One region of the Oryzifoliimicrobium ureilyticum genome, then DNA from elsewhere that is predicted to be linked to it. Evidence: riboswitches for the same ligand, from Rfam matches in the RefSeq annotation. Region 1 holds a riboswitch; the other holds the start of a gene.
The links. Region 1 has a riboswitch for cobalamin ahead of cobU (bifunctional adenosylcobinamide kinase/adenosylcobinamide-phosphate guanylyltransferase). Riboswitches for the same ligand answer to the same signal wherever they lie in the genome.

Region 1 (3,649 bases):
AGCAACGGCGAGCGAACTCATCCCAACGACTGCGTAAACTACGGGCGTCAGGGTTGCATAAGCGAAGTACGGTGCGCCGTACGCAAAGGCCTTGCCAAGCAAAGCCCCCATGAAAAGCGAAGCGAAAAACAAACCGCCACGAAAGCCAGAGCCGATGGAAATGGCAGATGCGAGCGCTTTCATGAAAAACAGTGCGAGGAGAGCCGCCAGCCCAACCTCATGAGCCAGATTGATATGAAGAGCGCCATGGCCGGCGGACATGATCTGTGGCGTGATCAGAGCGAGGAGCCCGATGGCAAGTCCGCCGATTGCCGGACGAAAAGGCTGCGAGATCGAACTCCGACGTGCTAATTCTTCCACCAGCGAGACGCCCTGCATGATCAGAATGCCGACACCGGCGCAGATGGCTCCGAGCACAATGGCAGGGATGTAATCGGGTGGGGCAACCGACCCAAACCCGCCGATATCAATTATGAAGTCGCTTCCGGACAAAAGGTTGGATACCAGTGTCGAAACCAGCGCTGCAACGACGACGGGGGTCAGCGCGGTAATGGTATAGGTACCAATAATCAGTTCGAAGGCGTAAAAGGCGCCTGTGAGCGGTGCACTAAAGGCTGACGCGATGGCGCCTGCTGCCCCGCATCCCACCAGGATCCTGAGATCGGCGCGTCGCAGCTGCAATTTAATACCGAACTTAGAAGCGATTCCGGCAGCAAGCTGTGTATAGCCGGCTTCGAGGCCGACAGATGCGCCAAAGCCGTTCGAGAGCAGATTTTGCACGACCACCAGGATACTGTCCGTCAAGGACAATCGCCCGCCGTGGAGCGCATTTGCCTCGATAGGGTCGACCATCAGCCTCTTTCTCGTCTTGCTCAATATGTAGAGCAAAATGCCAAGGATGATCCCGCCTGCAACGGGTGCCAACATGAGCACGAGTTTGTTGTCAATGTAAGATGAACTCAGTCTTGCATCGTCATCGATGCCAAAGATGAGTTGATGCATCTCACTTGACGCAAGGCTCATCCCCGTTACCACAAGGCCAGAGGTGACGCCAATAAACGCTCCCGCCATGACCATACCGATTTCGGTACGCCTCAGAAGGAGGCGCAGTCGGGTTGGATCGACGGCCGTGCGAAGAGAGCCGAAACGGCTCATGTCTAACCTGAAGAACATCGTTACAGACTTAGCGGAGTGGCGAGATGGTCAAGGACTTCGTTTCTTAAAGCTCCGCATGATGGAAAATTGCGGCGAAAGCCAGACATCAAAAGCCGATTACCTAATTTAAGTGACTGTTATAAGACGACAATTCCTATCGAGAAAAGCTCTTTAAATTTTGGGTCCGGAACCACTGGTTGACTTCGCAGGCAGGCTTGCCTAACCATCTGATCCAGAACGGATGGTTCCGGCTGGGTGACGAGCTTGCCGGATGAAAAGGGAATGCGGAGGGGCCGACCCAATCCAGGGGCCTTTATCGCAGCCGACCCCGCGACTGTAGAGCGGCTAGGGTTTTCTCATCCGGTATTGGAGGGCGGTGTCAACCGACTGCATGGTGCAGCGGCCAACGCGCTAAGATACCGGAAAAGCCACTGGAAGAACGATCTGAATCAACCGGGGCAGGACGCCTCTCAAGTCTACGAATCGTCCGCCTTTTTCATGTCGTTGCCGGGAAGGCGAGGGAAGCCCGCCAGTATGATTGGGCCGGTCCTTCGGCTGGCCCAGTCATACTGATTGCCTCGAGCCAGGAGACCTGCCATGCGTGCCGGGCGAAGCCCTCAAACCGGGATATTGATCCTGAAGCCAGCACGGAGGTTGTCATGGCTGAACGAACGAATATTTCGTCCTGGCGTTTCGCACGTCACGACGTCGAGAGTGCGCAATGAAAGCTTCACCGGCTATCACACTGGTGCTCGGCGGCGCGCGCTCAGGAAAATCCAATTTCGCAGAACGACTGACACTCGAAAGTGGGCAGGAACCACATTATCTGGCGACAGGCCGGGCGTTCGACCAGGAAATGCAGGAGCGCATCGATCTGCATCGAAAAAAGCGCGGTCAATTATGGACAACGCACGAGGAGCCGCTCACCCTCGTCAACCAGCTTTCGAAGATCGACGGCGATGATCGTGCCATCCTCGTAGATTGCCTGACGCTTTGGATCACAAACTTGATGATGGAAGAGCGCGATGTTCCGCAGGAATTTGCGCTCCTTTGCGATCATCTTGTGAAAATGCAGGCGTCGGTCGTACTCGTTTCCAATGAAGTTGGCCTGGGCATCGTGCCCGACAACAAAATGGCACGCGACTTTCGCGATCACGCCGGCCGACTTCACCAGGCCGTCGCAGCGATTGCAGACAAGGTTTATTTTGTAGCGGCCGGTTTGCCGCTGACGATGAAAGGTTGAACGGCATGAGCCAGCAAAAAATTCCAGCCACCGTGATTACGGGTTTCCTTGGAGCTGGAAAGACGACAATGATCCGAAATCTGCTCACGAATGCCGGGGGCAAGCGGATAGCACTCATCATCAACGAGTTCGGCGACCTGGGTGTGGATGGTGACGTCCTGAAGGGGTGTGGCGCCGAAAGCTGCTCCGAAGACGATATCATCGAACTGACGAATGGCTGTATCTGTTGCACTGTCGCTGATGATTTTATCCCAACGATGACAAAGCTTCTGGAACGCGAAAAGCGCCCTGATCATATCATCATCGAAACCTCCGGGCTTGCCCTTCCTCAGCCTCTTGTCGCCGCTTTCAACTGGCCTGACATCCGCAGTGAAGTCACCGTCGATGGCGTCGTGACGGTGGTCGATAGCGCAGCCGTAGCTGCTGGCCGTTTTGCCGATGATCATGAGGCCGTCGAGTCGCGGCGGATGAACGATGACGCGCTCGATCATGAAAGCCCGATCGAAGAACTCTTTGAGGATCAGTTGACCTGCGCAGACCTGATCGTTCTCAACAAGACCGACTTGATCGACGCAAATGGTCTGACGCGGGTGCGCGAGGAAGTTAAGAGCCGTATTACGCGCAAGCCCACAATGATCGAGGCACGTCATGGTGGTGTTCCGGCGAGCGTTTTGCTGGGTCTTCACGTCGGCACGGAAGATGATCTCCAGGCCCGCAAGTCCCATCACGAGCTTGAGCACGAAGACGGAGAGCCGCACGATCACGACGAGTTCGATAGCTTCGTCGTCGAGCTTGGATCAGTCGCTGATCAGGCCGACTTCGTCGCGAAGCTGAAAGAGATTATTGCCGCGCACGATGTCCTTCGCCTAAAAGGCTTCGTTGATATCGCGGGCAAACCGATGCGCCTGCAACTCCAGGCGGTCGGCAGCCGTATCGATCATTATTTTGACCGTCCTTGGCAGTCAGGCGAAAAGCGTGCAACACGCCTCGTCGTCATCGGGCTGCACGACATGGATGAAACCGCGGTCCGGAACGCGATCGAAGCGCTCGTCTGAGCGGAGAAATAGATGCATCTTCTTCTGGCGCAAAAAGGAACCATCGCCGAAGGCGAGGAGGCTGTCGACCTCGGACAGTCGCCTGGTGATGTCCTTTTTCTTTCTGCGGCTGATACGGAACTGGCAGCGGTTGCTGCCGCTTTTGATCCGGATCAATGCGGTTTCTCTTTGCGTCTCGCAAACCTCAACAGTCTGC
Region 2 (3,649 bases), on a different contig from region 1:
TCTCCGTACGCGGTAGAGGATGAGCGCGAACGCTGGCGCGCCGACCAGTGCCGTCACCACGCCGATCGGCAGGACCTGTTGCGGCACGATGGTCCTCGAGATGATATCGGCGAGGATCATGAAGATGGCTCCGCCAAGCGCAGCAGCGGGAAGAAGTTTTCCATGGGCAGGCCCGACAAGAAATCGCGCGGCATGTGGAACAACAAGGCCGACAAAGCCGATCGAGCCGACGGTACTGACAACGGCTGCCGTCATCACAGCGGTGACCGCAAAAAGAACGACTTGCACATTGCGAACCGAAATACCTAGCGCTGCAGCTGAGTCCGTGCCGAAAGCAAAGGCATCAAGCGCGCGTCTATAACATAGACAAATGGCAAGCCCGGCTAATGCAATGGGTCCTGAAAGATACACATCAGGCCATCGCGTTCCGCTCAAGGAGCCGAGAAGCCAGAACAAAACGCCACGCGCCTGTTCCGCACTTGCCGATGTCGTGACGATGTAAGACGTCAACGCATTGAAGAGCTGAGATCCGGCAACGCCGCATAAGATGATCCTTTCGCTCGACCCGCCCGCGCTTGAAGCGAGCGCAGCGACAAGCAAAAATGCAAGCACCGCGCCAATAAACGCGCCGCCAGAAAGCGAAAGAATGCCATAGCCGAGACCGAGGATGGTGACGCCGACAGCGCCTGCGGAAGCGCCCGCCGAGATGCCAAGAACATAGGGTTCTGCGAGCGGATTTCGCAACATGGCCTGAAGCACGACGCCACACACGGCTAAGGACGCGCCGACACTGGCAGCAACAATAGCACGGCTAAGACGATAGTCCCAGACGATGCCCTCCTGGATACGACTGAGGTAAAAGGATGTCCCGAAAAGCCGGTTCGAAACGGCTTTGGCCGTCGTGGATAGTGGTATCGGTATCTCGCCGATTGCAACGGCGAGACTGATCATCAAAGCCAGCATGATCAATGCAGTGATGGCGAGTACAAAAAACACAGGCGCGCCATGCTTGCTGAAAATGGCAGGTTTCACTGCGTCAGGCCGAAGCTTTTGATGCCGCTGGCAAGTGTTTCGATCCCGTCGATGGTTCGGATCGTCGGGTTCATCGACTGCGCGTCCATCAACACGAACCGCCTGTTCTTTACCGCATCGAGCTCCTTCGTCACCGGGTCGCTCTCAAGAAAGTCGATCTTGACCTGCGGATCATCCGCGGCATACCGGCGACGGTCCATGACGGCCAGAACGATGACGGCGGGATTTGCCTGCGCAATCGTTTCCCACCCGACCAGTGGCCATTCTTCCTCAGTCGTCACAACGTTTCTCGCACCGATCGTTTTGAGAATGTAGGCGGGGGCACTGTTTTTCCCTGCAATGAAAGCATCGCCATTGACCTCCTTGCTGGAAAACCAGAAAACGATGGGCAGGTTCTTTCCCGACGCGCCTGAAATGGAGGCGACCGCTCGTGCCTCTCGCTTTTTCAAATCTGCGATGAGCGCATCTCCACGATCCCGAACATCGAAGATTTGCGAGAGTTCTGCGATTTCCTGGTAAATCAGATCCATCGAGAAGAGCTCTTTTCGAAGCCCGTCGCCGCCGTCAGTGTTGGTCTTCGCAACGCAATCTGCGGGCGCGATGTAGGTATTGATACCAAGGTCGGCGAACTGTTCGCGGCGGCCCACCGATCCTTGCGCGCCCACATGCCATTCGAATTCGGCAGCAACCAAATCAGGCTCCTGACCAACGACCGATTCGAAACTGGGATCGTTATCGGCAAGGCGTTTGATCTTACTATTGACCTCTTGATATTGCGGAAGCACAGGGCCGACCCAGACCGCTGTTCCTGCAATTTTGTCAGAAAGTCCGAGAGAGAGCAAAATCTCGGTCATGCCCTGCCCGATCGATACGATTTTTTCCGGTGGTTTGGTGAAATTCACCTGCCTCCCGCAATTGCTGATGGTGAGAGGATAATGGCTGGAAGAAGCGGCGAAAGCCGGCGGTCCGGCGACAAGACCGACAAGAAAAGCGAGGGCGATAATAAATCGGCGCACGGGAAGACCTCTATGCAAGCGAGACGGCAATAGTGAGTGCTCGATGCAGAGTTTTTCACTCTCGGCTGTACCGCACATTGACGCGAATAGAGGTCGGGATTCGGTTGCAAGACCGGTCAAACATGGTTGCTCCTTCCGGGCATCCCCGCCCGGCTAATGGGATTATGTTCGACGGCAGGTCTCCTGGCTCGCGGATTTATATCTCGCATCTGCCTTCCCGCTGTCGCAGTGGCACGCCTTTCGGCCGAGGATGATCGACAATCCGCTTACAGTTGCGGGGGCAGCCACGGTTTTGGCCCCTTTTGGGTCTTCCTCACCGTGTTCCCTATTAATCCCATTGGAGACTTCCTCCGGGAACCGTCACTTACGCATAGGATGCACAGGAACCTGCGTCAAGGTGGAGGAATGCGGCAAGGAAGGATTGCCTGTTGGTGCAGCTCCAGGATAGTAGGCGGAGGAGATGATGGGAAAGGTGATGCGCGAGCTTAGGTGAGATTAAGAACTTTTCGAAATGGAACCACCTGTAGAACTTTACCTTTTTCGTCGCAGATCTCAAAGCATTGTCCGTTAACAGGAAGCCCGCTCCTTATCAGCTCGACAAGCATATCACGAGCCGCTTCCAAGGCTTCCTTCTGCGCTGTTTCTAGATCTGGAAGGTCGAGACCTTCGTCATCATGCGCAAGGTCGTCGCCTTCACGGATATGGAAATAGTACCTGGGCATGTCCAACTAACTTCATATTCAAGAAAAAGTTCGGCGTCTCCTGGAATTCTCTGAGCCGAGCGATACGGGGGGCGGCAGGCGGCATTTCAATCAAAGATGAGCAACTAAAGCCCACCAACCACCACCACCTTCTGCTACGGTGCAGGCGCCGAGAGATCATCTGTTCCGATTGGACGAGGCGTCACACGCCCGTCGGCGGCAGATACGCGCCATACGGTATCCCCTACATCATCGGCGATCAGCAATGCTCCGGTACCGTCGATGCCGAGACCGACAGGCCTTCCCTTTACTTTCTCGTTCTGAATGAAGCCTGTCACGATATCCTGCGCTTTTCCGGCAGGCTGACCTTTGTCGAACGGCACGTAGACAACCTTATACCCGTTGAACGATTTTCGATTCCAGCTCCCGTGTTCACCAATGAAGGCGCCGTTGGCATAGGCGTCCGGCATAGCGGAATGAAGAGAAAACGTTAGGCCCAAGGCGGCCACGTGACTGGAGAGCGCGTAATCGGGTTTAACGGCCTTTTGAACCATGTCCGGACGCTGTGGATAGACACGCTCGTCGATATGATTGCCGTAGTAGCTCCACGGCCAACCATAGAACCCACCATCTTTGACGGAGGTCATATAATCAGGGACGAGATTGGGGCCAAGCTCATCCCGCTCGTTGACGACGGTCCAGAGGTTGCGGGTCTCGGGGTTGAATGTGAGCCCGTTCGGATTGCGCAGGCCCGAAGCAAAGATGCGTCTTGCGCCTGTGCGTCGATCGATTTCCCAGATTGCGGCGCGGTTCTTCTCCGCCTCAAGACCGTTTTCGACGATGTTAGAATTCGACCCAACGGAGGCATAAAGAAAGCGACCATCCGGGCTCAGCGCCAGG

Region 2: it holds a riboswitch for cobalamin, as region 1 does, so the genes downstream of both, VQ830_RS15800 (ABC transporter substrate-binding protein) here and cobU (bifunctional adenosylcobinamide kinase/adenosylcobinamide-phosphate guanylyltransferase) in region 1, are expected to answer to the same signal.

What each region holds. Positions count from the first base shown of each region.
Region 1 is NZ_JBBBVQ010000002.1:43,999-47,647, forward strand. Features, by position in the region: gene VQ830_RS03410 (chloride channel protein) at 1-1,173, opposite strand, end outside; cobalamin riboswitch at 1,381-1,769, shown strand; gene cobU (bifunctional adenosylcobinamide kinase/adenosylcobinamide-phosphate guanylyltransferase) at 1,877-2,398, shown strand; gene cobW (cobalamin biosynthesis protein CobW) at 2,404-3,453, shown strand; gene cobN (cobaltochelatase subunit CobN) at 3,466-3,649, shown strand, end outside.
Region 2 is NZ_JBBBVQ010000011.1:23,722-27,370, forward strand. Features, by position in the region: gene VQ830_RS15795 (FecCD family ABC transporter permease) at 1-963, opposite strand, end outside; gene VQ830_RS15800 (ABC transporter substrate-binding protein) at 1,029-2,048, opposite strand; cobalamin riboswitch at 2,205-2,425, opposite strand; gene VQ830_RS15805 (DUF6894 family protein) at 2,534-2,770, opposite strand; partial or broken gene VQ830_RS15810 (PQQ-dependent sugar dehydrogenase) at 2,929-3,649, opposite strand, start outside.